Regions from separate parts of the Oxobacter pfennigii genome, predicted to be linked through region 2. Evidence: riboswitches for the same ligand, from Rfam matches in the RefSeq annotation. Region 2 holds a riboswitch; the other holds the start of a gene.
The links. Region 2 has a riboswitch for cobalamin ahead of OXPF_RS13960 (ABC transporter substrate-binding protein). Riboswitches for the same ligand answer to the same signal wherever they lie in the genome.

Region 1: it holds a riboswitch for cobalamin, as region 2 does, so the genes downstream of both, OXPF_RS21650 (ECF transporter S component) here and OXPF_RS13960 (ABC transporter substrate-binding protein) in region 2, are expected to answer to the same signal.

What each region holds. Positions count from the first base shown of each region.
Region 1 is NZ_LKET01000027.1:25,405-41,000, forward strand. It holds gene OXPF_RS06210 (DegT/DnrJ/EryC1/StrS family aminotransferase) at 1-481, shown strand, start outside; gene OXPF_RS06215 (superoxide dismutase family protein) at 627-1,112, shown strand; gene OXPF_RS06220 (putative DNA modification/repair radical SAM protein) at 1,471-2,754, shown strand; gene OXPF_RS06225 (TIGR03915 family putative DNA repair protein) at 2,756-3,502, shown strand; gene OXPF_RS06230 (MATE family efflux transporter) at 3,599-4,951, shown strand; gene OXPF_RS06235 (MarR family winged helix-turn-helix transcriptional regulator) at 4,941-5,384, shown strand; gene OXPF_RS06240 (hypothetical protein) at 5,407-6,138, opposite strand; gene OXPF_RS21650 (ECF transporter S component) at 6,138-6,641, opposite strand; cobalamin riboswitch at 6,806-6,978, opposite strand; gene OXPF_RS06250 (efflux RND transporter permease subunit) at 7,062-10,193, opposite strand; gene OXPF_RS06255 (efflux RND transporter periplasmic adaptor subunit) at 10,193-11,326, opposite strand; gene OXPF_RS06260 (L,D-transpeptidase family protein) at 11,642-12,460, opposite strand; gene OXPF_RS06265 (spore coat associated protein CotJA) at 12,683-12,838, shown strand; gene OXPF_RS06270 (spore coat protein CotJB) at 12,839-13,099, shown strand; gene OXPF_RS06275 (manganese catalase family protein) at 13,115-13,687, shown strand; gene OXPF_RS06280 (polysaccharide deacetylase family protein) at 13,823-14,641, opposite strand; gene pepT (peptidase T) at 14,808-15,596, shown strand, end outside.
Region 2 is NZ_LKET01000039.1:132,031-147,626, forward strand. It holds gene fdhF (formate dehydrogenase subunit alpha) at 1-1,206, opposite strand, end outside; gene OXPF_RS13910 (winged helix-turn-helix domain-containing protein) at 1,322-1,786, opposite strand; gene OXPF_RS13915 (formate/nitrite transporter family protein) at 2,064-2,960, shown strand; gene OXPF_RS13920 (DUF3842 family protein) at 3,330-3,764, shown strand; gene OXPF_RS13925 (CooT family nickel-binding protein) at 3,751-3,948, shown strand; gene OXPF_RS13930 (ECF transporter S component) at 4,312-4,848, shown strand; gene OXPF_RS13935 (class I SAM-dependent DNA methyltransferase) at 4,851-5,438, shown strand; gene OXPF_RS13940 (hypothetical protein) at 5,522-5,764, opposite strand; gene OXPF_RS13945 (FmdE family protein) at 5,881-6,405, shown strand; gene OXPF_RS13950 (ABC transporter ATP-binding protein) at 6,419-7,231, opposite strand; gene OXPF_RS13955 (FecCD family ABC transporter permease) at 7,224-8,252, opposite strand; gene OXPF_RS13960 (ABC transporter substrate-binding protein) at 8,285-9,259, opposite strand; cobalamin riboswitch at 9,393-9,572, opposite strand; gene hsp18 (heat shock protein Hsp18) at 9,972-10,412, shown strand; gene OXPF_RS13970 (DUF1653 domain-containing protein) at 10,742-10,963, shown strand; gene OXPF_RS13975 (nitroreductase family protein) at 11,021-11,539, shown strand; gene OXPF_RS13980 (DNA polymerase IV) at 11,711-12,883, shown strand; gene OXPF_RS13985 (cell wall-binding repeat-containing protein) at 12,921-14,714, shown strand; gene OXPF_RS13990 (PhoH family protein) at 14,846-15,596, opposite strand, start outside.

The DNA of each region.
Region 1 (15,596 bases), on a different contig from region 2:
AAAATCCTACAGGGTACACGGAGCCACTGAAAAATATCATTACGATTACATAGGATACAACTCCCGCTTAGATACAATCCAGGCTGCCATACTCCTGGTAAAAATGAAATACATGAGAGAAGCCATTACAAAAAGGGAGGTTATCGCCAATTGGTATTTTGACAGATTAAAGGATTGTCAAGGCTTAAGGTTCCCCAAAATAAAGGGAGAGCAGCATCCCGTATACTATGTTTTCAACATTTTAGCTGAAAACAGGGATGGACTTGTTGAGCATCTTAAGAAAAACCAAGTGCAGTATTCCATATATTATCCCCTTCCCTTGCATCTCCAAAAATGTTTCAGCTATTTAGGCTACAAGAAGGGTGATTTTCCCGTATCGGAAAGGGTTTGCACCGAGATTGCAGCACTTCCCATTTATCCTGAGATAACCGAGGATGAAGTGGATTTCGTATGCCACACCATAAGAAACTTTTATAAATAGGGACAAAATAAGGGACAAAAGACTATTATAATTAGTGATAGAAGTTAAAAAAGGAGATTTTTCTTTGTTTACTAATTATAACCCTGTCTTTTGTCCTGTTTTTTCTTATATGCAGCCGGGATTTTCCTACCCACCTCAATGGAGAATGGAAAAGACAAATATAGCAAAAGCAGATATTAAAGGAGGTCCTTTAGCACCCGATATAAGAGGCGTGGTATACTTTTTGGATGCGATGGACGGTACTTATGTATTTGCCGAAGTTTACGGCCTTCCCGACTACCAGCCGGGCAGTGACAGCAAGCTTCCAATAGGCCCTCACGGATTTCATATTCATGAAAAGGGCAGCTGTGAAGTTGGCGACCCAGAAAACCCTTTCCAGTCTGCCGGAAGCCACTGGAATCCTACAAACCAGCCTCACGGCAATCATGCCGGAGATTTCCCCGTGCTCTTTTCCAACCACGGCAAGGCTATAATGTATTTTTTCACCGACAAATTTACTGTCAGCGATGTACTTGGCAAAGCTATGATAATTCATGAAAGCCCCGACGATTTTAAAAGCCAGCCGGCAGGAAACGCCGGAAGGAGATTAGCCTGCGGGGTAATAAACAATAAACAAATTGGATACTTATAACCTTGGGATGCTTTAAGTTGTGATACTTTAAGTTGGGGCTGTTTCAAATGCAACAGCCCCTTTACTATTCTCTGTAGCCCTTTCATCTTTTACTGCCTTCCTTTCTTATTTCAGCGCATCTTCTGCTTACTGGATATTTCCAGTTTATTCGAACATATGTTTGCATATACTGTTTTTATATGATAAAATTAAATATAAATCGGGGCATATCCCCTAAGTTGAGGAAGCACTTCGGCTACTCCAGATTCATTTCTTACAAAGAAAAGGTGCGTCCCATAAGTCGGGGGCATTTACCCCGGCTCCTACAAAAGCTATTTAAAAAGAGGGGAAGTGTCCCCTTACATTGGACGGTGACTTTATGGATATTCAATCAAAGCTCAATATTTTAGCGGCAGCGGCAAGATATGACGTTTCCTGTTCCTCCAGCGGCAGTGAAAGAAAAAATAATAACGGCCTTGGAAATGCCCACGTAAGCGGCATATGCCACAGCTGGTCATCTGACGGACGGTGCATATCCCTCCTTAAAATACTGATGACCAATATGTGCTCCTATGATTGTGCTTACTGCATAAACAGGAGGAGCAGCAGCAATGACCGGGCAATTTTTACGCCTGATGAAATCGTAAATTTAACTATAAATTTTTATAAAAGAAACTATATAGAGGGCTTGTTTTTAAGCTCTGCGGTATATAAAAACCCGGATTTTACCATGGAGCTTATGCTGCAATGCGTCGTGAAATTGAGAATGGCAAATTTCAATGGCTATATACACTTAAAGGCAATTCCCGGTGCTGATAAAAAGCTTATAGACAAAGCCGGGCTTTACGTTGACAGAATGAGCGTAAATATCGAACTTCCCTCAAGGGAGAGCTTAAAATTACTGGCTCCTCAAAAAAGCGCCGAAGCCATATTTAAACCCATGGATTATTTAAACAACAGAATAATTGAAATAAAAGAAGACAAAAAAACATATAAAAAGCCTCCGCTTTTTTTACCGGCAGGACAGACCACCCAGTTGATTATAGGGGCCACAAATGACCATGATCTTGGCATTTTAAGATTATCAGAGGGCTTATATAACCGCTACAGTTTAAAAAGGGTGTATTATTCGGCTTATATTCCCGTATCCGATAATCCCAACCTTCCGGCGCTTTTAAATCCTCCCCTTAAAAGGGAGCACCGTCTTTATCAGGCCGACTGGCTGCTAAGGTTTTACGGATTTAAAGCAGGAGAATTACTGGATGAAAAAAATCCGGATTTTGATATTGATCTGGACCCAAAATCCTTCTGGGCATTAAAGCATATGGAGCTTTTCCCCGTTGAAATAAACAGCGTTGATTATACCCTTCTTTTAAGAATTCCGGGCATTGGTGTCCGCTCAGCCTTAAAAATAAGAGCGGCAAGAAGAGTAGGCTCCTTAAGCTATGATGACTTAAAGAAATTCGGTGTTGTGTTAAAGCGGGCGAAGCATTTCATAACCTGCCAGGGCAAATATTACGGCACATCATTTACTGATTTGCCCATCATCCGTCAGTTTTTACTGCCTTCGGAAAAAACGCAGGCTCCTAAAAATAAATTCGAGCAGCTTTCCATTTACAATATGATGCAGGATAATTCATCTGCAGTTACAGGAGAACTTTAAAATGATTATCTTTACTTATGACGGGACCTTTGAAGGCCTTCTCTCGGCAGTCTGTGAAGCCTTTAATAAAAAAATCCGTCCGGGGGCTTTCATAAAAAAAGACAGGGTGCAGCAAAGCATCATAGACACCTATGTTGAAGTTGAAACGGATAAAGAAAAGGTAATCAGAATAACCGAGGCTGTTAATAGAAGAATTGGCGGAGATACACTATTGAATATATTTTACCTTTACTTATCCGAATATGAGAATTCCGGAAAGCTCATATTCGAATACATTAATTTAGGATGGAAGGTGGGTTTCAAGCTTAATCTCCACCTTCAGGATGAAAGGGTTCTAAATGTAATGAATGTCTGTAAAAAGGTAACCTTTGAAGTACACAGGCTTTTAGGCCTCATAAGATTCAAAAAACTAAAAGGAGATGTATTATATGCTCCCATTGAGCCGGATTACAACACCCTGCCTCTTTTGGCAACTCATTTTGTTGAAAGGATGTCAAATGAGCTATTTATAATCCATGATGTAAAAAGAAACACCGCTGTCCTGTACAATAAAAAAGAATATGAAATAGTCCCTTTCTATCTTGATTCAGCTTTGCAATCAGCTGATGAAGAAATGGATTTTCAGGTTCTTTGGAAAGATTATTTTAACAGCATAGCCATTCCTGACAGAGAAAACAAGGCTCTGCAGAAAAGCTTCATGCCGGTCAGATACTGGAAGCACCTCACGGAGAAAAATCCCCTTCTGTAATCTTTATTTTACATGGTAATATTTACATATTATGTGTTTTGTTATAAAATTATTTTACTGTAAAATTATTTTATAACAAAATAAGGAGAAGTGATTATGAAAGATTTGACTCAAGGCAATGAGGCCAAACAGATTTTCTTCTTCGCACTGCCTATGCTTATAGGCAATATTTTTCAGCAGCTGTATTCTACCGTAGACAGTATTATCGTAGGCCGCGCATTGGGGAAAAGCGCCCTGGCGGCCGTAGGCGCCAGCTTCCCCATTTTATTCCTTCTTATAGCCCTCATTATGGGAATAACCATGGGTTCCACCATTATGATTTCCCAGTTCTACGGAGCCAGGGATATAAAAAAAGTTAAAACCACCATCGACACGGCATATATATCCCTCCTTATCGGAGCCCTTATAATGATGGTAGTGGGGTTGATGATCAGCGGACCCATTTTAAAATTGTTAAAAACTCCCGATACCGTGCTGCCTACAGCTAAATCATACCTTAATATAATGTTTTTAGGCATGCCGGTTATGTTCGGATATAACTCCATAAGCGCCATATTAAGAGGCCTGGGAGATTCCAGAACCCCCCTCACTTTTTTGATAATTGCAACAGTTATAAATATCATACTGGATTTGATCTTTGTAATGGTATTCAACTGGGGCGTCGCAGGAGCGGCATGGGCGACGGTAATCGCACAGGCATGTTCCTTTGCCTTTGGAGTATTCCATCTTAACAGAACCCACGAGGTTTTAAGATTCAGCATTAAAGGCATGACCTATGATAAAGAAATATTTAAAACCATAGTAAGAATAGGCCTTCCCTCCGGCGTACAGCAAATGTTGGTCTCTGCCGGAATGATGGCATTGACCAGAATTGTAAACGGCTACGGAACCGACACCATGGCAGCCTACACGGCGGCTACCAGGATTGAATCCTTTGCAGTAATGCCCTGTATGAACGTATCCATGGCGGTATCCACCTTTGTAGGGCAGAACATCGGAGCCAACAAGCCCGAAAGAGTAAAACAGGGATTTAAGGCAGGAATTTTGATATCCGGCACTATATCCTTGACAATATCCATAGTTGTAATACTCTTTGGAAAGCACCTCATATCGATATTTACCTCAGACGCCGCCGTAAAGGCAATAGGCGGAAGATATTTAACCATAGTGGGAGCCTTCTTTATAGTATTCTCCACCCAGTTTATAGTCAATGCGGTATTAAGAGGCGCCGGAGATACATTTGTACCTATGCTCTTTACCATACTTTCCCTATGGGTCATAAGAATTCCCGCATCGGCGCTTTTATCTGCCAGAATTGGTTCCGACGGCATATGGTGGGGCATTCCTGTAGCCTGGATAGCTGGTCTTTTGATGTGCTATAGTTATTACAGAACAGACAAATGGAAAAACAAAGCAGTAGTCAGAAGGAGTGTACTCAATGCAGAATAAGGAAACGGCCCGGAAACTTTTAAATTTTTTCGTAAATTTCAACAGCCACATGAAGATTTATCATAATTATCACAATGACAGCCGACCCATAACCGAGCAGCAGTTTAAAACCATGCTTAACCTTAAAATATTGGAGCGCTGCACTTTGAAAGAACTCAGTGAAAAGCTTAATTTATCAAGCTCCAGCACCTGCATAATGCTAAACAAGCTTGATGAGGAAGGCTATATTACAAGGGAAAGCGATACAAAGGACAGGCGAAATACATTTTACAGCCTTTCAAATAAAGGTCAGGAATTTTTAAATGAGGACCTTGATAAAAAGCTGGACATCATAGGCAGCAGATTGGAAAAGCTTTCTGAAGACAAACTTGAGCGGCTTATAAGCTCTATGAATGAATTTCAGGAGATATTAAAAGAGATAAAGAGTCTTTAAGACTCTTTATCTCTTCTATAAACTATTTTAATCGGCCTATCCTAGCCACTGGCGCATGTAAAAATTTCGGAATCTTAGTTCCGGGTGAACAGGTAAACAAAAGGCAGGTGGAAGGACCGGCGGATTTATTTACATCCACATCACCTATGAGTTCAAGTATCAATTCACACCCATTGCTTTTAGCCAATGTTTGCGCTTCTGCCAATATACCTCTTGAGCCTACGGGCAATATATCATGAACCCCTTCGATAAAGGATAGCAGCTTTATATGATTTCCTTTTGCCACCTCTTTATCATCCGGATCGTCAACCTCATTTCCTACCTTGGGAATGCCTAAGAAATACACATCATCCAAAGCCCTTGACGTTCCAATCCTAAGCTCTTCTTTGCCGCACCTTCCTACAACTGTGACGCCAACGGCAGTTTGTTTTGTGGTCATATTTTTTTCAGTGCTTATTGCTATTGGCAGTTCCTTTATATCATTTGCCTTCAGCTCGTCGTATACTCCGTCCAGTATGCCTTCTCCAGTGGGATTCAGCTCGTTTGAGATTGTGACGGACATGACTATGGGATATGCACCTGCCGACAATATCTCTAAAAGCGGCACTCTGGCTGCATATCTTCCTACTATATAAGGCGTAACCTTCACGACATCCAGCTCTTTGCTTCCTATAGCTCCGCTGGAATCGCAGGCAGTCACTATATAAACATTGCCGCAATCCACAACCTCAACATCCCGACCAAAATATCCCATTATTTAGCCTCCTGAATCTCCTTCACAAATCCTACATTTTTAATGGATGAGAAAACTACTGCAGCCAAAATTACATTGAATATGCTGGCAGCCATCAACGGCAGAAGTGATGCCAAAAATACCGGCAGCCCTAAGTTAGGAATGAATATCAGTATAACAGGTGATACAATACCATTTAATATAATACCTGCTATAATTGCCACAATCAAGTTAATTTTATTTGCTATAAAGCTGAATACCACCATTATTATTCCCATTTCAACGGCTACAACGAGATGGATCGGCAAGCTCATAGGAAAACCTCCCAATGCCGCTGACAGCATATGTCCTAAAAATGCCACGGCAGCCCCCGGCAATCCTCCCAGGACAAGAGATGCTAAAAATGCCGGCAGCGAATCAAATGCAATGCTTGATGTAACGGGATTAGGGATTTTTATGTACCCACCTATGATGCTAAGAGCGATAAAAAGGCCCATCATAATAATTGTTTTTTGTTTTTTCATAATACTTTTCCCCCTTGAAATTTTAAAAATAAGAATCCCACCTACTATGGCAATCTTTGATTGCTATAGCAGGTCCCGGGAACCCTTTATTACATATAAAAAAGTCCTTAAATACAAAAATACCGTATTTAAGGACTTTACCGTCATCCTGCTGCCTGTCTGCACAGACATATTACATAAAGGCAGGTCTCCTGGCTTACGGAATAACAAGACTTTCGCCTTCCCGGCAAAAGCCAGTGGCAATTGAAAATCTCTACCGTGTACAGTGGTGGGTCCGCTGAGGATTTTCACCTCATTCCCTATTATCCATAATGGCACCTTCACGCTTTTATTTAGCTTTCATGATATGATAATTCCTGTAAGGAATTATCATATCATGTTTATATTATCACATTTAGCTGCTTAAAACAATATTTAAAACTACATTTCTGCTGTTATATCTCCTGCAACGGTATTTTTCCTTTTAAATAGCTTTGTCTTAAGAAATACCGAAAGATCATCAAACAATGTATAGGTTACCGGGATAAAGACCAGTGTCAATAAGGTTGAAAGGGTCAATCCGCCTATAACCACCGTACCCATAGGCGCCATAGTCTCGGCTCCTTCGCCTATTCCTAATGCCATGGGCATAAGGCCTAAAATGGTTGTCAAAGTCGTCATCAATATCGGTCTTAGCCTTATGGGGCCTGCATTTATAACGGCAGTCCTCCTGTCCTCTCCTCTTTTTCTTCTTGTTATAATGTAGTCTATCAGCACTATGGCATTATTAACAACTATACCGGCCAGCATTATAACTCCTATAAAAGCCGGGACGCTTAAAGACCTTCTTGTCAATGCCAGAGCCAGGGCGCCTCCCGAAAATGAGAAGGGCACTGACAGCATGATTATAAATGGATTCAGCAATGACTCAAACTGGGATGCTATTACCATGTAAACTATGATAAGGGCAAGAACGAGCGCCATTCCAAGATCGGCAAAAGCTTCCTGCTGCTGCTGGCTTTCTCCGCCTATCTCAAAAATATATCCGTCCGGCATATTATATTCCATAAGCTTTTGATTTATATCATTTGTCACGCTCAAAAGGTCTCTTCCCATAATCTGGCTGGATACGGTAACCACCCTAACCTGATTATCCCTGTTTATGGTTATGGGGCCTTTTTCTATGGTTACCTCGGCCACCTGGCCTATAGTAACGCTGGCACCCGAGGCTGTCTGTATTATTATCTGCTTTAAATTGGATAAGCTTTCATTGTACAAATTATCGCTCTTTATAACTACGTCCAGCTCATCACCGTCATATTTCAGTGTTGTCGCCGTTCTTCCTGTAATATTTCCCCTTACGGCTGACGCTATCTGGGAGGCTGTCAGGCCATACTGGGTGGCAGCACGCCTGTCTATTTTTATCTGAACTTCGGGTACCTCTCTGTCCAGGCTGGAGCTTGGTTCTCTTGTTCCTTCGACAGATCTTATTATATTTTCAAAATCATCGCTTATTCTTTTCAGCTCTTCCAAATCGTCTCCCTTTATGCTTATGCTTATAGGAGAACCTCCCATCATACCCATGCTGCCGGTTGCGGCCGTAACTCCTATTTTAGCACCGGGTATATCCTTTACCAGATTACGTATTTCATCTGCTACTTCAAGAGAGCCTCTCTCTCTTTCGCTTAAGCTTTTCAGCATTACTGTAATAGAGCCGCTGTTTGAGCCCCCGCCAAGATAACCTCCGCCGGAACCCGCCCTTGAAAATACCGACTTTATTTCCTGAATTCCTTCAATCTTTCCCTCAATGTCTGACACCAATTTTGCCACATCTTCAATTTCAGCGCCGTCAGGCATGGATATGCTTATGGAAATCTGACCCTGGTCCGATTGGGGGAAAAATTCCGAACCAACTGTTGAAAGGGAGACCATGCTTGCTATAAATACGGCAATGGCTATAAATACGGTGCTCTTTCTGTGATTCAACGCCCAGTTTAATATCTTTTTATATACGGATTCCATACCGTTAAAGAATTTATCAAAGCCTGCATATATGAAAGAAAAGATTTTTAATATGCCTTTTCTTTCCTTGTTCTTGTTCCTGTCCACCTTAAGTAATTTAGATGCCATCATGGGAACAACTGTAAGTGCTATCACAAGTGAAGCCACCAGTGAAAAGGTTATGGTCAAGGCCAGCTCCTTAAAAATTATGGCAGTCATGCCTTCAACGAATACTATAGGTATAAATACGGCAATTGTGGTCAGAGTTGATGCCACAACGGCCATGCTTACTTCCCCCGTACCTTCAATGGCTGCATCTTCCCTGGAATGCCCTTCCTCCCTAAACCTGAATATATTTTCCAATACCACTATGGAGTTATCCACCAGCATACCTATACCTAAGGCCAGACCTCCGAGAGTCATCATATTCAATGTGATTTTGCTGAAATATAAAAGGGCAAAGGTAGCTATAATGGAAACCGGGATGGACACGCCTATTATAAATGTAGTCCTTAAATTTCTTAAGAATAAGAACAATATAAGAATGGCCAGTATTCCGCCCTGTATGGCGCTGTTTGCCACATTATCAATAGAGAACCTTATGTATTCCGACTGATCCATTACAACTTCAAAATTTATGTTGGGAAAATCCTTCTTTAAATTTTCAAGCTCTTTTGTTACACTTTCAGCAACGGCCACGGTATTTGTGCCCGACTGCTTTTGTATCGATATATTTATGCTGTCTCTGCCGTTAGTCTTTACAATGCTTGTGGTATCCTTGTAATTCAATTGAACATCCGCTATGTCGCTTAAAGTTACCACACCGCCTGTTTGCAAAGGTATGGGAAGAGCCCTTATCTCATCCACGCTTTTAAATTCGCCTACAGTTTTTATGGTCAGCTTCTGATTTCCGTTTTGCACCTGACCTCCAGGCATATTTAAGTTTTCCGACGCCAGTATCTGTGAAAGGTAATCTAAAGACAGGCCGTAGCCTCTCATTTTTTGTTCGTTTACCAAAATTTCTATCTGATTTGTATATCCTCCCGTTGTGCTGACGGAAGCAATACCTTCCAGCCTTTCAAACCTGGGCTGAATGCTGTCTTCAGCTATTGCCTGAAGCTTTGATAATTCCATTGTACTTGTCAATGAAAGCTGGACTATGGCCTGGGCATTGGGGTCTATTTTTATTACCATGGGATCTCCCGCATCTTCAGGCAGCATTCCCTTAACCATGTCCACCTTTTCCCTCATTTCAAGGGATGTAAAATCCATATCGATTCCAAAGTCAAACTCCGCTATAACCACGGAATTGCCTTCGGATGACATGGAGGTTATGTTTTTTATATTGCTTACGGTACCTATGGCCCCTTCTATAGGCCTTGTTATGAGGTTTTCCACCTCCTGGGGCCCTGCTCCCGAATAGGATGTTGAAACTATTATAATTGGAATCTCGATATTGGGCAGCAAATCTATAGGAAGCCTTTGCAATGATACCGCACCTAAAATTATTATAATCAGGGTCAGCATCATGACGGTGACAGGCTTTTTGACTGAGAGCTTCGAAAGGTTCATCAATTATCACCTCTGACTATCTTAACTTTTGTTCCATTTTCTACATAGTCCTGCCCCTTGACAATTATATTTTCACCTTCGTTAAGACCGCTTATAACCTCAACTAATGAGCCGGTATCCATGCCAATTGCAACTTCCTTTTCAACGGCCGCATCATTTTCAACTACATATACGTAACTCTTTCCTTCTTTTTCTTTTATGCTTTCCTTTTTAACTATGATTGCATCATTAACCGTATCTGTGCTGAACTCCACCTTTGCAAACATTCCAGGCAGGATTTCCTGTTCTTTATTATCTATATTGATTATTACGGGATACATCTGAGTCTTGGAGTCTGCCACAGGGCTTATGTTTTCTATGTGGCCTGTATACTCCTTGCCGGGTATGGCAGTGAGAGCTATTTTAACCTCTTGTCCTAGCTTTAAGGAGCTTATCATATTTTCTGCAGCGCCTATCTGGACATTTACAATATCCATGTCCACGATGGTTACTGCAGGCTGGGCTGTGGATGCCATCTCCCCTGCTTCCACGTTTACAGCGGATACAATTCCCCTTATAGGTGATTCAATAACTGTGTTCTGTAAATTTTGCATTGCCTGGTTGTAGGATACTTCCGCCTGGCTTAACTGGGCGCTGTATAGATCAAGCTGTATGGAGGATGCAGCAAGCTCTGCCTGCTCTAAATCCTTCTTTGATATGGCGCCGCTGTCATATAAAGTTTTCATTCTATCATATGTAAGTTTTGCATTATTATATTTTTCCAAGTTCATTTGGTAATTAGCATTAGCCAAATCATAGGCAGCCTTTGTTGAATCCACCTGCTTTTGAATATCTTCGCGATCTAATGTCAGTAAAACCTGCTTTTCATTAACCTTGTCCCCCACCTTGACATTAACGGCTGCTACCTTCCCGGGGGCTTTGGGCATGACAGCTATTTCCTTATCAGGAAATACTTTGCCGCTTAATGTGGACATATTGGACAGGTTTTCCTTTTTTATAGTTTGTGTTTCAACAGGGGTATATATATCCGTCTGAGGCGCAGGTCCCGCAGATTGGGGCTGGCCGCCGCAGCCGGCTAAAATACTCACCAATACAAGAATAAGAATAGTCATGGATAAAAATTTCTTTTTCATTAATACTCCTCCATAAATTAATTATTATTGCTTTTATATTTAATATGGTTTGGTTACCACAGATCGGCATGGGCTGTAAAATAAACGGCAGATTAAGAATAGGTACATAACAAAATTATAATATCTTGTGCGCAAATATTAAACCCCTTGTTTAAGGTATACATTAGTCTTTTTAGCATAATTTCACATTTAACTATACCATATAATAATATCTTTTAATTCTGAATTAGTATTAAATTAAATATTAATTATTTATAAACTATTGCAGACAAGTTCAGATAAGGTACAGTGCCAAAAAAAGCCCTGAAATTTCTTTCAAAGCTTTTTTATATTTATTATATATCTTCCGTCCCGTCCTATGTTTATGACAGGAAGAGTTTTTGTGCTTTCAAAGGCATCATAGCCTGCCTTTATATTCTCCCAGAAATAAAGCAGTTCTGCATCATCCTTATGCCTCTCCTGCAGCTCCCGGAAGCCTATATCATCCATGATTTTTGGAAAAATGTGAACCTCAATCCTGTCCTGTCCCTGGGATACGGCTTCAACGGCAGCAATGTATAGCTCTTTTATGCCGTCATCATTAATGGGAATACAGCCGATAGTACTGCTGCCTCCGTGGATAAATATATCTCCTCCGGGATTTTCCCTGTACCCTAATATCATATCCGACTCATTCGGGTAATTGATGCTTAAGGATAGATAATATTTGCTCAAAGGATTAAAATAATCGATGAAATAAAAGCCTTCGGGCACCTGCTTATCACCTTCTTTTCTCTTAGGTCCTAAAACACCTGAGGATTTGCTTACCGGGTAGCTTTTTACAAGTGTGTAGGGCTTATCCTTTGAGCTTGACCAAAGCTCCAGTATCCCTTCTTCTTTAAAAACCCTTATGAATATGCTCTTGGGGGGGTATTTCACATTTTTCGAAGTGAAAATGTCTTTAAGCAATTTATTTTTTTCTTTGTAGGCCAGTTTTACTCTTTCATATTCCATCTGTTTTTCTTTGAACATTTTTCTTGTAAACCTCTGCAGTATCAATAGCCCTGCCATAACCAGAATAAATATTAAAACTGCCGCCGACTTTGTTGAATCCAATGCTTTTAAATTAAAAATATTATACAAAACTGTAGCCATTTTTAAAACCCTTTGCTTAACCTCCCCTTAAAAATATTGTTAACTATATAATATTCACGTCCATTGATTTTGTGAACTTCAAATAGGGATTTTTATGAAATGCCTTGATATATTTATACTTGCACAAATTTTGACAAGCTGAATATGATGGTATTATAAGTTTATATTTTTGAGGTGAATCTTTTGCTTCGTTATCCGATGCCTGCGGGCATGCCGTTACCTATGAATAATTTGGAATATGCAAGAGCATATGTTTTGATCCAGCCATACATGGGAGTTGTTCTTCCCGAAGAAGCATTAAAAAGAGGTACTGTTTTTCCATTCCTTTTAAAATCATATCTGCCTCAGCTTGAAAAGATCGAAAAGGGGGAAGATTAAATGAGAGAAATGGATGTTAAGGACCTTGTAAAGAGAATTAAAGAGCTTGAATTCGCTGCCGTTGACCTGAATCTGTTTCTTGATAATAACCCTACATGCCAGCAGGCTATATCCGACTTCAACATCGTTCATAAGGAATTGATGGATTTAAAGGAAATGTACAATATGAGGGTGGGGCCTTTGCAGAATTTCGGAAATTCCCCCAGCAAATCAGTCTGGACATGGGTTGACGAGCCCTGGCCCTGGGAAAGCGGCGAGTGATGAGGAGGAATAGTCATGTGGATTTATGAAAAGAAATTAGAATATCCGGTTCATATTAAAAATAAGGACTTAAAGCTGGCTAAATGCATAATGGCACAATATGGGGGACCTGACGGAGAATTAAGCGCATCACTCAGATATCTTGCACAGCGCCATACCATGCCTACGGGCAAATCAAAGGCACTGTTGAATGATATAGGCACTGAGGAATTAGCTCATGTTGAGATTGTATGTGCAATTATTTACCAGCTTACGAAAGATGCTACTCCTGAAGAGCTGAAAGAAGCAGGCCTCGGCGGATATTTCACACAGCATGATAACGCACTGTATCCTGCAGACGCAAACGGAGTTCCATGGACCGCAGCATTCATACAGTCTATTGGAGACCCTGTTACCGACCTGACAGAGGATATGGCAGCAGAGCAAAAAGCAAGGACAACATACGAACATCTTATTGCTCTCGCAGATGATCCTGACGTTATAGATCCCCTTAAATTCCTGTGGGCAAGGGAAGTCGTTCACTTCCAGCGCTTTGGCGAAGCACTGGTGGATGTACAGGAACGTTTAAACAGCAAAAGGTTTTTTTAATTTGCCTTAGACAGAAGAATGACTTCTGCTCGGTAAAAGTTTAAAAGGGGCTGTTGCATTTTGAACACTCAATATGCTATGTTCATTTACGTTGTTCATAATGCAACAGCTCTTTTTTATTGTCTTTAGGTGTAGCTACATATCAAGGGTTTTTAATTGATAGCCATTTTCCTGCAATTTTTTTATGGCCATATACACTGCCCAGGGGCTCTGGGGGGACACTGCATGCATCAATATTATGCCGCCGTTATGATGGTTGTTTAATATGGAATTGTATATATATCCCGCCTCTGCTTCCTTTACCCAGTCCACGCAGGCAATGCTCCAGAATATAGTTTTGTAGCCCGTATCCTTGACGGTTTTCATGACGGGATCCGACCATTCCTCATAGGGAGTCCTTAAATATTTCATGTGGATGTTGTAGCGGTTTTTTATCCTGTCATGCATATCCATTATCTCTTTTCTTATCTTGGCTTCACTTAAGGTATGAAGCTTCAGGTAATTTGCCGTGTGGTTCTGAAGGGAATGGCCTTCTTTTACTATTCTGTCCACGATTTCCGGATTTTTTTCGAAATAGTCCTTTATGATAAAAAAAGTAGCCTTGACGTTATTAGCTTTAAGTACGTCTAAAATGGCATTGGTGTTGCCCGATTCGTAGCCTAAATCAATGGTCAGGTAAATTGTCTTTTTATCCGGATCGCCGGTATAATATGCGTTGTATTTTTGAAGCATTTCCTTGGCAGCCTTTGGTATCTCCGGCTGTTTATGCTCGTTGTTTCGTTTTACCTCCCAGCCGTGGTTGGTTGGGCTTGAGCTTGATTTTGGGTTTGTTTTTTGGTTTGGAGATGCTTTTGAGCTTCCATTCGGGCTGGCTAAGAGTAAAAGATGATTATTGCCCTGTATAAAGAAAAATGCTGCTATAACTGTTATAAAAAACATCGGTATTTTTTTCACATTTATCACCCAGGCTTATTATTTGCAAAGTTGAGCCTTATTATATAGAAACATAATGGTATAATAGTATATATCAGTAAAAAATATAAAAGGCCAAGGTCTGGGATGGAAAAAAGTAAGATTGGATTTTGATTTAAAATTTAATTTGGGGAAAAGAGGTTGAATTATGGAAAAAGTAGTGGATAAATTTTTAAGATACGTAAAGTATGATACCCAATCACAAGAGGATGTCGAAGACTATCCAAGCACAGAAGGTCAGCTTGTTCTTTTAAAGGATTTGGCAAAGGAATTAAAAGATTTGGGGTTAAGGGATGTTACCATGGACGAATTTGGCTATGTTTTTGCCACTTTACCGTCAAATATTCAAAAGGATCTTCCAATCATAGGCTTTATCGCCCATACCGATACCAGCAATGCCATGCCGGGTAAAAACGTCAATCCTAAAATAACTGAAAACTATGACGGTAATGATATAGTACTTAACGAAAAGCTTGGAATCCTGTTATCCCCCAATGAATTCCCTGACCTGTTGAATTACAAGGGAGATACAATAATTTCAACGGATGGGATCACATTATTAGGGGCCGACGATAAGGCAGGGGTTGCGGAAATTATGACGGCTGTCGAGTATCTTGTAAATCACCCCGAAATAAAGCACGGCACAATTAAGGTGGGCTTTACTCCCGACGAGGAGGTTGGAAGAGGAGTGGACTTTTTTGATGTTAAAAAGTTCGGAGCTGATTTTGCTTATACTGTGGACGGAGGAAAAATAGGAGAAGTTGAATATGAAAACTTCAATGCGGCTATTGCAAAATTTGATATACACGGAAAGAGCACTCACACCGGCTCGGCAAAAGGAGTCATGGTAAATTCCATGTACATAGCATCGGAGCTTAATATGATGATTCCCCAGGATGAGACGCCGGCAGCAACAGAAGGGTATCAGGGATTTTAT
Region 2 (15,596 bases):
TACAGCTCTCTTCATTTTACTTCCGATTACGGGATGTGCCTCCGGGGCATTTGAACCTATTATAAATAATACATCGTTAAATTCTATCTCATCGATGGAATTTGTCATTGCTCCGCTTCCTAATGTTGCAGCCAGACCGGCCACTGTCGGAGCATGTCAGGTACGTGCGCAGTGGTCAACATTATTAGTACCTATTACTGCGCGCATGAATTTTTGCATTGCCCAGTTATCTTCGTTTGTACAGCGTGCAGAGCTTAATGCAGCTATTGCATCACCGCCGTCCCGGGCTTTTATTTCTTTAAATTTTTCAGAAACAAGACTCAGGGCTTCTTCCCAGCTTGCCTCCACAAATTTTCCTTCCTTTTTAATAAGGGGAGTAGTAATTCTGTCAGGGCTGTATATCATATCCGTATGGAAACGGCCCTTTACGCACATTGAACGGCCATTAACGGGTGCATCGGCATTTGGTGTAACACCTACCACCTTTCCGTTCTTTACGTTTAAATCAAAATTACATCCTACACCGCAGAAAGGGCAGGTTGTCTGAACCTTTTTGACTTCCCATGGCCTTACCCCTTTAAATTGCTTGTTGGTAAGGGCACCAGTCGGGCACATGCTTACACATTGCCCGCAGAAGCGGCATGAATCTTGAGATAAAGGCAAATCAAAGGGAGGTGTAACTTTGGTGTCAAATCCGCGTCCGATAAAATCCACAGCCGTTGTAACCTGTACCTCACGGCAGACACTCACACACTTTCCGCATAAGATACACTTGTTCTGATCGCGCTCAATCAGATGATTTTCGCTGTCTATTGCTATTTGCTTTTTCTCGCCCTTGTAGGAGCTTTCCTTGATGCCGTACCTGTAGCAATAATCCTGCAAGCGGCAATCGCCTGTTTTTTCGCAGGTTAAACAGTCTTGTGGATGATTGGCCAGCAAAAGATCCAAATTCATTTTTCTGGATTCAACAACCCTGGGCGATTCGGTTTGTATAACCATTCCTTCAGTTACGGGTGTGGCGCAGGCTGCAGGCAGATTACGGGCGCCGGCAACTTCAACAACACACATACGACAGGCAGCTGTTACAGTTAAATCCTTATCATAACAGAAATTGGGTATGTCGATACCTAATTCTCTGGCAGCTTCCAGTATGGTTGTTCCATCTTGAACGGTTATCTTCTGTCCATCAATAGTTAAATTAACCAAATTAAGTCCTCCTTTCTAAAAATGTTATGCCAAAATAGACATAATGAAAATAAAAAAATCCGACTATTTTTAGTTTAACTATTCGGATTGGTTATGTCAATGTTGGCATAATGATTTATAAATTATCGGAATTTTTCAGGAATTTGTTGAAATAGCTGGCAAATAAACTATCTACCGAGTTTATGGCATCTTTCTTGAATTGCCGGTAAATGTCCAGTAGCTCTTTGGCATCATCAGTGAGAACTGCCCCGCTGTTTGCTCCGCCGGTATACTTTTTAATAAGCTCAAGGCCTAAACGCTCCTCTGTTGATTTTATTTTACCCCAGGCAGCCCTGTAGGACATACCTAATAAAGCCGCTGCCTGACGTATTGAGCCTAATTTTTCTATGGCTTCAAAAAGAGCTATTCTTCCATCACCGAAAACTACCTGCCCGTCAACTTCTATCCATATTTTAGATTTAGACTTAAGTTTATTATGAGATAACCTTGTAGAATTTTTATCAACCAGTTTAACCACCTCATTATTATGAAAACATCTATGCAGCCCAATCTTTTTCTCTATTATATAGAATAAATTCATTATATGCTGTATATATAACAACTCCATATAGAGCTTCCATTGGCTATTATAGCAGATTCACCTTGTCAATACAAAAAATTTGATGTTTTGATTTTTAAACTTTTAAATAATTAACTATTTTATAAGAAAGTAATTTAATTTTTCATATTATTTCAAAATATTTATTAATTTTTGAAGTAATTTGCTCATCTTTGTCAAAGTGTTGATTTGAATTAGATTTTATCTTAATATAGTAAAGGCGAGTCAAACGGGATATCGATATGTAGGGAAGGAGTGAATGAAATTGAGGAATGATTTGTTTTATACACCACAGGAAATAACAAAAAACTATGTTGAATCAGGTCATAAAAGAGCCACTTTATCATCTAAGAAATTGATTCTTTTAGGAATTCTTGCCGGTGCTTTTATAGCATTTGCGGCTGAAGGCTCCAATCAGGCAATTCATACTATTGAATCTGTTGGTATAGGCAAAGCTCTGGCAGGTGCATTATTCTCAACGGGCCTTATGATGGTTATCATGGCAGGCGGAGAATTATTTACAGGCAATTGTCTTATTATAATTTCTTGCGCCGAGGGCAGGACTAGATGGCGTGACATGGCTAAAAACTTGTTCTTTGTTTATATAGGTAATTTTATAGGCTCAGTATTGATAGCATACTTGATTTTCAAGTCGGGACAGCTTGGCTTTTCAGGCGGACTTCTTGGAGGTTACACAATAAAAACAGCAACGTATAAAACGGGCTTAACTTTTACAAATGCATTTATCTTGGGTATACTTTGTAACTGGCTGGTCTGCATAGCTGTATGGATGGCATCTGCCGCAAAGGATATAACAGGCAAGGTATTTGCAATATTCTTTCCAATATGGCTGTTTATAACATCAGGATTTGAGCACAGCATAGCAAATATGTACTATATACCTGCCGGTATAATGGCAAAGAGCAACCCTGCATTCGTTGAGCAGGCGATTAAATTAGGGGTAAGCCCTGAGAAGATAGCAGCCTTGAATTGGGGAACATTCATTACTAAAAACCTCATCCCCGTAACTTTGGGGAATATCGTAGGGGGAGCAGTTTGCGTTGGTCTTGCTTACTGGTTCATATACAGCCACAAGAGCGTAAATTTGGTGGAAGAGAATTCACCTAACAATACTCTATTGAAAGAAACGGCTTAATATTTAGTGGTAATAAATTAGCTACAGCGGAACAAGGCTATTATGCAATTTAAATTAAAATAATTATAGCAATATCTTTATAAATGGTATAATATATATTTAAATAGAGTCACGAAGGCTCAAAGGTTTTACAACATGATATTGGTGAAATTATTATATATTAAGTAACAATAGCCATGAAGGTTATATGTTTCTGTTATGACAGAAATAGCCCTCATGGCTTTTATTATTGCGCAAACATAGGTTCCCGGAAGCTATAGCAATCTTTGATTTCTATAGCGGGTGGGGTTCTTATTTTTAAGGAGATAATATGAGGCGCCCATCGGAGAAATTTCATTTAAGAAAGCTTATCATGATTTGGAGGATACTATGAGGATTGCTGTTATAGATGGACAGGGAGGCGGCATTGGTAAAACAATTGTTGAAAAGCTAAGAAAAGAACTGCCGGAGGATACCGAGATAATCGCACTGGGTACAAATGCTCTTGCTACGGCAGCTATGATTAAGGCAGGCGCAAATGAAGGGGCTACCGGTGAAAATGCAATAGTTTATAGTTCAGGTAAGGTTGATGTAATTATGGGGCCCATAGGTATTATATCGGCAAATTCAATGCATGGTGAATTGACACCTATGATGTCAAAATCAATTGCAGAAAGTACGGCAAGGAAGATTCTCTTACCGCTTAATAAATGCAATATAGAAATTGTAGGCGTGGATAAAAGCGAGCCGCTGCCGCATCTCTCAGATAAGGCGGTTCAAATTGTCAAAGACTTTATAGGGGGGTATGAAAATGTGCGAAGCTAATGTTTATCTTCTTGATGAAGATGGAATGCCTCGGTTGTATCTTGAATCAGTCGATAAAATTATTCCCGAAGGAGATGAGATATTTCTTGAAAACATATTTTATCAAAGGAAGCAGATAAAAGCGCGGATAAAGGAAATGGCTCTTGTAGAACATAAGATTATTCTTGAAAAGTTGATTAAGTAAATATCGGTAAATATGAGCTGGATGATAAGGAAAGCTGGAAAAGAACTTAAGAAGAAATGATAGGTAACAATAAAGATATAAAAAAACATCTGTCTTTTGTAATAATTGGCACTCTATTTTCTGAGGCATTGACAAAATAATAACAGAATATTAGTATAATAATATAATTAGCAGTCATGAAGATTGCATATGTGAAAGTCGCCATTTCAGAATTCAAAATTACCGATAAAATAATTTATCAGTAAATAAATTTATTATATTACTGCCTAAATAAAGTAAATATTGATTAACTAATAGCCATGGAGGTTATATAACTTCCGTGGCTTTTATTTTTTATAAATTATTTTTAAGGGGGATTTAATTATGAACACAAGTACAAAAAATTTAGTAAAAGCAGCATTATTTCTTGCCTGTGCTGTATTGCTTCCCACGGTTTTTCACACATTCAGGCTGGGAGGGCAAATATTTTTGCCTATGCATATTCCAATACTGATAGCAGCGTTTATGATACCTTGGGAATACGCGGCCATTACAGGTTTTTTAGCTCCGCTCTTGAGCTTTCTTATTACCGGAATGCCTCCAATGCCCAGCGGAATTGTGATGATGCTTGAACTGACAGTATATGGAGCAGCAGCATCACTTCTATTTAATAAATACAAATCTAACCTTTATATTGCATTGATATTATCGATGTTATCCGGAAGACTTGTTTCAATTACGGGTAACTGGATATTGACAGCATTAGTCATGGGTAAGGCTTTTAACTTTATTGCATTCATGAATAGCTTGTTTATTGTAGCTTTACCAGGTATTATAATTCAACTTATTCTTGTTCCTATCATAGTGAAACTGGTTAAAAAAAGTGAAAAAGCCCCTCACAATGTGAAGGAGGCGGTATAATTATGGAGAGTCAGAGGGAGTACTTTAACAATCTGGCCCATAAATGGGATGAAATCTGCTATCACGATTCAAAAAAGATTGAAATGCTGCTGGACTATGTGGGTATAAACAAAGGAGATAAAATCCTGGATGTAGGGTGCGGTACGGGGGTACTTACACTTTTTCTTCGTAAGCTGACGGGGGATGGTGGCAGTATTACTTCGGTGGATATATCGGAAAATATGATTGAGGCAGCAAAGAAAAAATTTAGTTATGATAATGTGGAATTCGTGGCGCAGGATATTATGGAATTTAAACCATCGGAGAAATATAATGCTATTATACTGTATTCATGTTTTCCTCATTTTCAGGAAAAAGAACAACTTATAAAAAGGCTGTACGGATACGTGGATAAAGGGGGCAGTTTAAGTATCTGCCACTCACAGAGCAGGGATGATATAAACCGGGTTCACAGTAAAAATAAGATGGTGGAAGAAGACGTGTTGCCGGAGGCTCATTATACTGCATATATGATGAAGAAAACAGGTCTTGCAATAAAAGTCTGCTTGGAAAATGATAATATGTATATAGTTTCCGGAACTTCTGTATAAAATAAGTTACAGGGAAAAATACGTAAAATTTAGAGAACAATAGAGCGGAATAAACCGTAATTGATGGTTTATCCCGCTTAAAATCAGTTTTTCAATGTCAAGGAGAGGGATTTAATTTCATTTAAAAGCTGTTCTCCTTCTTCAATGTGTTCCTGCAAATGATGGATTTCATTGGGGTCGCTGTTAGATTGCTTAAGCTGGGCCAGTTCTATCCTATGGGCATCTATTGATCCTTTAACATCATTATAAAATTCCATGGTTCTTTCAAAGGTTATGCCCCTATTTATTTCATCTTCAAATTGTTTTTTTAATACTGAACAGCTCATAGTAAAATTACCTCCAAATTGTATCTGTATTTTGACTTAGAGTTTGCATTATAAGTATAAAATATGTAAATTTAATAATAGAAATATATTAATTTAAAAAACAGGGAGGATCAATAATGGACAAAAAGATATGGGAAAAATGTGTGGAGTTTCATGGACATGAATGCCCAGGTCTGGCCATAGGAGTAAAGGCCAGTGAAGCAGCTGTAGATAAGCTGGGTATAAAATTTTCATCCGATGAAGAGCTGGTGTGTATCACAGAAAATGATGCCTGCGGTGTGGATGCAATTCAGGTCATCACAGGCTGCAGTCTGGGGAAAGGCAATCTTATATATAGAGGTACGGGAAAACAGGCTTATAGCTTTTTTAACAGAAAGACAGGAGAAAGTATAAGGCTTGTATTGAAACCTTTTACAAGAAAGATGGAAAGAAAGGAGCGCCAGGAATACATATTAAGCGCTCCCGCTGATGAAATATTTGATATTAAAGCCCCTAAATTTAAACTTCCTGAAGAGGCAAGAATATTTCAGACCATAATATGCGAAGTTTGCGGAGAGGGAGCTCCGGAGCATAAAATAAGGCTTAGTGAAGGCAAAAAAGTATGCCTGGACTGCTTTGAGGATTACAGCAGAGGCTGGTAAAATAGGAGCTATATTATTTCTTATACAAGTCCAGGGCGGCAGCGCATTCACTGTTACCTCTTACAGGTATGAAATAGGGGCAATTATTATCAGGATCACTAAAAACTCTAACTTTAATATTAAAAACTTCCTCCAGCACCTTTTCTGTTACGATTTCTTCAGGTGTGCCTGATCTATAAACATTGCCGTCTTTTAAAACGACCATATGTTTTGAATACCTGGCAGCCTGATTTATGTCATGAAGCACCATGACAATTGTAATCCCAAGGATGGAATTCAATGCTTTTACAAGCTCCAATACTTCAAATTGACATGAAACATCAAGAAATGTGGTAGGCTCGTCTAAGAGAAGAACCTCCGGCTGCTGTGCCAGTGCAAGGGCCAGCCATGCCCTTTGGCGCTCTCCACCTGAAAGGGTGTTTACCGGGCGATGTTGAAGATAATCAATACGGGTTGCAGATATGGCCCAGTCAATTACTTCATGGTCTTGTCTCTTTAGTTTACCGGTCAGTCCAAGGTAAGGCTGCCTCCCATAGCTGACCAAATCCCGGACTGTGAAATCCTCAGGAACCTTCGGAGCCTGAGGAAGTATTGATAGCCTTCTTGCAACTTTTTTAGTATCCAGCCTGAATATGGATTGCCCGTCGAGATAAACAACACCCTTCAAGGGTTTCAAGCTTCTGGAAAGGCTTTTTAAAAGCGTTGACTTTCCGCAGCCGTTCACCCCTATAATGGTTATCAAATCGCCTTTATCTATGGTTAGATCAAAATTATTAATAACCTTGTTATTTCCATATCCAATGGACAGGTTCACAGCCTTAAGCATTTTTTTTCAGCCCTCCTCTTAAAAGATATAGAAAAAACGGAGCACCAAGCATCGCCATAATAATTCCCACGGGAATTTCCATCGGGCTTAAAACAAGCCTGGCTACTGTATCGCAAAATATAAGGGTTATTGCTCCTAAAAGCGCACTGGCAGGAATTAGGTATCTGTAGTCGGAACCAATTAAAAGCCTTGCCATATGGGGTACAATCAGCCCTACGAATCCCAACAGGCCGACAACGCTTACAGCGCTTGCTGCCAGCAGAGAAGATATGGCAATAAAAATCATTCTGACTCGTTCAACATGTATTCCTAAGCCAATTGCTATTTCGTCGCCTAGTAATAAGGTATTTAACTGTTTGGACAAGAGCATAAGAAGTGCCGTACCCAGAAAGGTGTATGGCCATAGCATTCTAAAATGCTTCCAGGTTTTTGCGGCAAGGCTTCCCACCATAAAATCCACCACTCCCTGGACACGGTCTGGGAAGAAAATAAGCAAGGCATTGATTCCTGCGCCTAAGAAGGCTGAAACTGCCACACCTGCCAAAACCATGCGCATGGGATTTATACCGTCTTTCCATGCAAGTGCATATATAAGAAGAGTGGTCGATAAAGCTCCGATAAAAGATACGGGAGGTACTAAATAAATAAACTCCGGGAAAAGTATAAGTATGAATATTCCCGTTATTCCCGCACCTGAAGAAACACCGATAATACTGGGAGAGGCCAGGGGATTTCTCATAATCCCCTGTAATATAACTCCCGATAATGAAAGGCACACACCTACCAATCCTGCCACCAATGTCCTGGGAAACCGGATTGTCCAAATAATCTGGCGGCTTAGTCCTTCTCTTTCTACAAATATGGTTCTCAAGACTTCCCCGACAGTTATTTTATAGGCTCCCAGTGCTGTACTTATAAATAGTGATAAAATTAAAATAATAATTAATGAGATTAAAACAGTAACCCTGAATACTGTTCTTTCTCGTATTTTTTTTAAGGAATCAGTTAATTGTACCGTCATGTTATCTGCCTGAAAATAGTATTTCTAAGATTTTATTTATCCGGATACAAATATCCGGCCAATGTTTCAAATGCTTCAGGGAATCTCTCATTTGGTTTATTTAAAAATAATTCTTTATCCAGGTAATAGACCTTGCCTTCTTTCACGGCGCGCATGGCTGCCCAGGCCTCGTTAGATTCCAGTTCTTTTTTGACCAATGCTTTGCATGCCTCGACATCGCCCATGGTTTTGATCAAAATCATATCCGGATCACCTGCTGCAATGCTTTCCATACTGAAATCCACACGTGTTTCGCCTTCAACTGGTATATCCTTTACTATATTAGTTCCCCCGAGGAGTTCAACCATATTTCCTGTAGTTCCCTTTGATACTTCGCATGATATGGCTTTGCTTGTTGTGAACATAATAAGTACTTTTGGAGCTGTTTTTCCTTTTACTCCATCGATTGTCGCATTAATTTTATCTTCGATCTCTTTAACTTTGGGATCTACCTGTTCCTGAGTTCCATTAAGCCTGGACATTAACTCAAGATTATCGATATAATCCTGGTAAAGATCATATTTTACAAATAAATAAGGTATTTTATTCTCTTCCAATATATCCTTTAGAGCAACCTGAGATTCCATACTGCTGGTTAAAATCATGAGATCCGGTTTAAGTGCAAGTATTTTTTCAGGACTGATTTGGCTCATGCTGCCTAAATCCTCAACACCTTCCGGCAGTGAAGCTGATGATACGCTTGCAATAGCTTTTCCTCCGGCTTCATACCACAAATCAAGGTAGGATGCATATAGGCTGACTACCCTTTGAGGGTTTTTGGGAAGGGTCACTTCATTCCCTAAAGGATCCGTAATAGTTATAGTGCTTTCGGTTTCATTTTTTATAAACTCCGGACCAATGGTGCCGGATTGTGCCGGCTTATTGTTCGAGCCGCACCCGGCTAAAACAATACATAAAATCACAAGCAGAAATAGTAATCTGGGCAAACTTCTTAATGTTTTTTTCATCTTAATATTCCTCCTAAATTTAATATATAATATAAAAAGCCCCTCTATCCTACATGGATAAAGGGGCATATTTATCTTCAAACAGACACACTCACTACACCTGTTTTTCATCTCCCTATAGCTCGTAGGTTCAACAATGAATACGCATCAAGCAGGTCTTCTGGCTCAAGGTTCATCAAAGGCCTTACCTTCCCGGTTTCCCAGTGGTAACATAGGACTTCTCCCCTTATACAGCGGCGGCACCGCACAGGATTTACACCTGTTTCCCTATTATGCCGGTTCATCACCGGCCACTTGTTGTCTGATATTTATTTGTATGAACATTTTAACACTAACTTTATAATTATTCTACTTAATATTTTATTATTTTTACTGATTATTCCACATGATGATTGTAAACTATGAATTTTTCCTAAAAATGATACTATAGTCCAGATAGATTCGGATTCTTGTTTATAGATAAAAATAAATAAATAAATATAAATTAAAAAATATTTTTTCATAATGAAAATTTTTACCATAAAGAAGCCAAATTAGCTCAAAAATCCAAGTTTATTTTGAAAAAAACTAGTTACAATGAATTATGTAAAGATGACATTGATTATTTTGAAATATTTCAAAAAATATATTCTTTTTTGACTTTGACTTTCTTTGACTATTCTATTATTATATAGTTAAAACAACAAAAATACTTTAAGAGGAGTGAGTGATAATGTTTGATATGGTACCTTTCAGAAAGAATGATTTGACAGGCAGGGACGAATTCTTCTCACCGTTTTTTAAAAACTTCTTTGATGATGATTTTATGTCATTCATGACTAACATGGGCGGTAATTTCAAAGCTGACCTGAAGGAAACAGAAGAAAATTATCTCATTGAAGCCGACTTGCCGGGAATCAAAAAGGAAGCTATAGACATTGAATTTAATGAAAACCATCTTGTGATCACAGCAAAAAGAGATGAAACAACTGAGGATAAAAGAGAAAACTATGTAAGAAGAGAAAGACATTACGGTGAATTCAAAAGAAGCTTCCATATAGATAATGTAGACCAGAACGGCATTGATGCATCCTTTAAGGACGGTGTCTTAAAAGTAGTTCTTCCCAAGCTCAACAAAGGCAATGACAAAAAGAAGAAAATAGACATTCAGTAAGAACAGAAAAATTAAGAAATTCTCAAAAGCTATTTGATTAAAATTTCATAGCGTTAAAAAATCACTGTCATAGTCCCCGACAGTGATTTATTTTTTGTATAATAGGAAAAAAAACTTTCCTATTATACAAAAAACCAGGATTGCAAAGGACGGGACGTCCTTGCCGTTAAGGGCGGTGCTAAGTAAAAATGCTAAGGCATTTTTACACAGAAGGGGGACATAGATCCCCCTAGAGGAAGCTATGCAGTAACTTTTTTTTGTACGTACTGTACTGCTGAAAATTTCTTTGATATTATTTAGTATATATAAATAGGAAAGGAAAGCATAAAATGGCACAGCAGGAAATAAAGCCGGGAAAAAAATACAGGCACTTTAAAGGCAACGAATATCTGGTGCTCCATATTGCAAAGCATTCCGAGACCATGGAGGACTTGGTTGTATATCAGGCTCTGTACGGTGAAGGCGGCATATGGGTAAGACCACTTTCCATGTTTACTGAAAAGGTGGAGATTAATGGACAATTGATCAGCAGATTTGAGGAATGCCTGTAAAAATTAAATAATAGGATAAATAAATGTTTATTATATATATGAAGGGAAGGATTATTAATGCTGGATTTACTTAAAAAAAGAAGAAGCATAAGAAAATTTGAACCCAAGGAAGTGGAGAAGGAAAAGATTGACACCATTCTCAAGGCAGCTTTGCTTGCACCTTCTTCAAGAGCTCTAAGGCCGTGGGAGTTTATTGCGGTGACCGACAAGGAAGTTTTAAAAGAGCTTTCCAATTTCAGAGGAAACGGATCAAAGTTTTTAGCCGACGCGCCCTTGGGAATTGTGGTCCTTGCAGATCATGAAATTTGCGATGTATGGGTGGAGGACGCTTCCATTACAGCTTCCATTATGCAGCTGACCGCCGTTTCCCTGGGACTTGGCTCCTGCTGGATGCAAACAAGGGAAAGGGTACATGATGAAAATACTAAGGCAGGAGATTATGTCAAAAAGCTTTTAGGTATTCCCGACAAATACAGCGTACTGTGTATTTTAGCCATAGGCTATCCTGCAGAAGATAAGAAGCCTTATAGTGATGAGGATTTGCTTTACGGCAAAATACACAATAATAAATTTTAAGCAATAGAAAATTATAATGGCTATAGGATTAAATTGCATGTTTTTACAAAATCCTATAGCTGTTTATTTTTTTGGTAATAAAAAGTTTACACTTGCATTTGAAATAATGATGAAGAAATGTGCTATAATAATTATGCTGTCAAGGTGATTACTGTAGAATGAGGGAAAAATATGGATAAAGTTATTTTTCTTGTTGATATGAATGCCTTCTTTATAGGCTGTGAAATGGCGAGAAATCCGGAGTTAAAAGGAAAGCCTGCGGCAGTTGCAGGAGATCCTAAAAAGAGAACGGGTATCATACTTGCGGCAAATTACGATGCTAGAAAATACGGTGTTAAAACCACCATGCTGGTACATAAGGCAAGGGAATTATGCCCCCAATTGAAACTGGTGCCTCCGGACCATGAATATTATGAAAGCGTATCAAAAAAAGTGATGGAGCTCCTTGGGGAATATTCTCCTGTAATTGAGCAGAACAGCATTGACGAAGCGTGGATGGACATGACAGGCTGCGAAGCTCTCTTTGGAAAACCTGTCGATATGGCACAAAAGATAATGAAGGATATTATGGAAAGGCTGGATTTATGGTGTTCCATAGGTATTTCTCAGAATAAATTTCTTGCCAAAATGGCCTCAGAGCTTAAAAAGCCCTTAGGCATCACAGAATTATGGCAAGGTGATATAAAAGAAAAACTATGGCCTCTGCCCGTAAGGGACATGTATGGCATAGGAAAGCAAACGGAAAAGAAGCTTTTGGATTTCGGTATCCAGACCATTGGTGATATAGCAAAATGGGATAAAGAGCTTCTTTTCAAAGCCTTTGGCAAATATGGCTATGAGCTATATAATCTTGCAAAGGGAATAGATTATGGAGCTGTATCAAATAGTCCGGTTCATAAAAGCAAATCCATAAGCCGTTCGACGACATTGGAATGGGATATAAACGACATAGAATATGCAAAGACGGTAATTATGAAGCTTTCCGAAGAAGTCGGAGAAGAAGCAAGAAAATTGGGCCTGAAAGGCAGAACTGTATCAATAGTTATTAAGTACAGCGATTTTCAGTCCATAACAAGGCAGAGATCAATACCTCCTACATACCTTACTAAAGATATATATAATACCGGCATAAGCCTTTTGAAAGAAAATTGGAATATCAACCGTTTTGTACGCTTATTGGGCATCGGCATAGATAATTTTGAAGGCCAGGCTATAGAGCAGATATCACTTTTAGATGCTGAATCTTCTAATGACAGTAATAAAGAGGAATGTATAGAGCGGGTTATGGATAAAATCAGAGATAAATACGGGCGGGATAAAATTAAAAGAGCTAAATTAATATAAGTCTAAGGATTAAACCATATTAAGGGGAAGTACTATTATGAGTAAAGCAAGATCCATATTAAGCATCATGATAATTGCCTGTGCATGTATACTCTTTACATCTGTCAAGGCATATGCATGGACACAGATAGACCGCCTGGCGGGAGAAGACCGTTACAGCACGGCAATTGAGGTTTCAAAATATGGCTGGAAGGCAGACTCAACGGAATATGCCATTATAGCCACTGGTGAAGATTACGCCGACGCACTTTGTGCAGCGCCGTTAGCACACAAGCTTAATGCCCCCATATTATTGAACGCCAAAAATTCCCTGGATTCAAGGGTAAGCTATGAGTTGAAAAGATTGGGAGTTAAAAAGGTATACATAATCGGAGATAGAGAAGCCATTTGGGAAAATGTCAAGGATGCTGTGACTGCTCTTGGTATATCCTGCACCAGGATTTCAGGAAGTAATAAATACGAAACTCAGCTGGAGATTGCAAAAACTCTGGGTGATTCAAGTGAAATAGTCATTGCTTCTGAAAGCAGTTTTGCAGATGTATTGTCCATCGCCCCCATTGCTGCCAAAAAAGGTATGCCGGTAATACTGACATCAGGCGATGTATTGCCTAAAAGCGTTGTGGAATATATCAGAAATACCGGGGTCAAAAATACTTATATAATCGGCGGACCGGATAAAATCAGCAGTGAAGTGGCCTTTCAGGTACCAAATCCCAAGAGGATTTTCGGACAGGACAGGTACGAGACCAATGTGGAAATACTTAAGGAATTTTCAAATATTCTTAATTTCAGTGTTACATATATAGCTACCGGAAACAATTTTCCCGATGCCCTTGCAGGTTCGGCGATAGCGCCGGTATCATCATCGCCTATTATTCTCGTAGATAAGGAGCCCGGAGTAGTAACGAAAAATTACGTGGCATTGAAAATGCAATCCATAGACAGGATCAAGGTGTTAGGCGGAGAAGGAGCAGTGGCGACTTCCACATTAAATGAACTTGTGAATGTGGTTTCCAGCGATAAATATAACGACTTCAGCTTAAGATATAATGCTGATTTTAAAGTAAAGGTGCATAAAAATGTGAATTGGGTTCCGGCAAATGTATTAGGCAAGCCTCAGTTTACAAAGGAACAGCTGTCTTATCTGATTGAGGATCCGGACATATTAAAGACTAATTTGAACACTCTTTATGATGTTATACAGTATATAAGATATGCCGATTTTAAAGGGGCATATGATGTTGCATATATAGATGATAAAGGCAACATGTGGGAGCATTACAAGCCCGGGTTCAATACCTTGGTAGCAAACAAGGGCGGCTATGGAAGCATGGCTAATTTAGGTGTGTATCTTTTAAGCGGTGATTATGAAGAAGTAGGCGTGTTGCAATACTTCCAGGAAGACGGTACGGGATATGCCCAAAACTATGTAAAGCATAACGGAAAATATTATATATTCACACTTACCCATTACAGAAATGATTTCAGATATTCTGCAGTAGAGAGCGGAAATCTTGAAGATTATCATGCCAGCGATTATATAGCAGGAAATATTCATGAGGCAGACTCCCTTAATGATTATGTAGCATACTGCAGGCAGGGCTTTAAAAACCCTCCCGAGCTCTTTGCTTCCTATTCTCTTGAGAATGTGCTTCCTGCATCAACTAAAAAGATTAACGGCACTACCTTTATAAGTTTTCCCATAGCCAAAAAGGATGCTGTAAGCATACTTTATGATGTGCCGAATGACGGAATAACCTTTGACTTTATAGAAGGGCCCAGTCAATATCCTTCCTGGGCCAGCACAAATACAATGCTGGTATATAAATAATAATCAAAATCCTGAAAGCTTTGCTTTCAGGTAAGTGGAAAGGGGACACTTCTAAAGAAGTATCCCCAAACTTTTGCTAGGTATTGTAAGAAAAAGGGTCTATTGCATTGTTCGTAAAGCAGCCCTAACTTTTACATAAATTTTTCGGCGATTTCGGCAAGGGGGCTTCGCTCTACACGCTTTAATGCCACATGGCCGGTTATATTAAAGGGTTTCATTTTCTCCACAGTATATACAAGACCGTTGGACTTGGCATCTACCAAAACGTTGTCTATCTGATTGTCACTGGGGTCTCCTAAAAATACGAATTTTGATCCAAAACCGGCACGAGTCAGCATGAGCTTGGCAAGATGAGGCGTTATTTCCTGAGCTTCATCTACTATAACCATGGCATCGGACAATGTCCTTCCCCTCATATAGGTAAAGGTCTTGGTCTCAATGGCACCCTGCTGTTTATACATATCTATGAAATCATCCACATAAAATTCCATACTGTGATGGTCATCGTTGTGATTGTGACGCAGTCTTGGCTGCTTTTCTTTTTCCTTTCTTGTATACTTATTATTCATGAGATTTTCTATTGCATCATAAAAGCTTCCCATCCATGGACGCAGCTTCTCGTCCTCAGTTCCGGGGAGAAAGCCTATATCATTTCCGGCAGCTACAACAGGGCGTACAAAAACAATTTTTCTGTATACTCCCATCTCTATGACTTTTTGAAGGGCTACAGCTGTTGACAATATGGTTTTGCCAGAGCCTGCACCACCGGTTATGGATACAAAATCCAAACTCGGATCCATCAGCAATTCAAAGGCCATTTTCTGTTCCCTGTTAATAGGTGACAGCCCCCAGGCAGTATCGTTTAAATACTTCAATGGCACA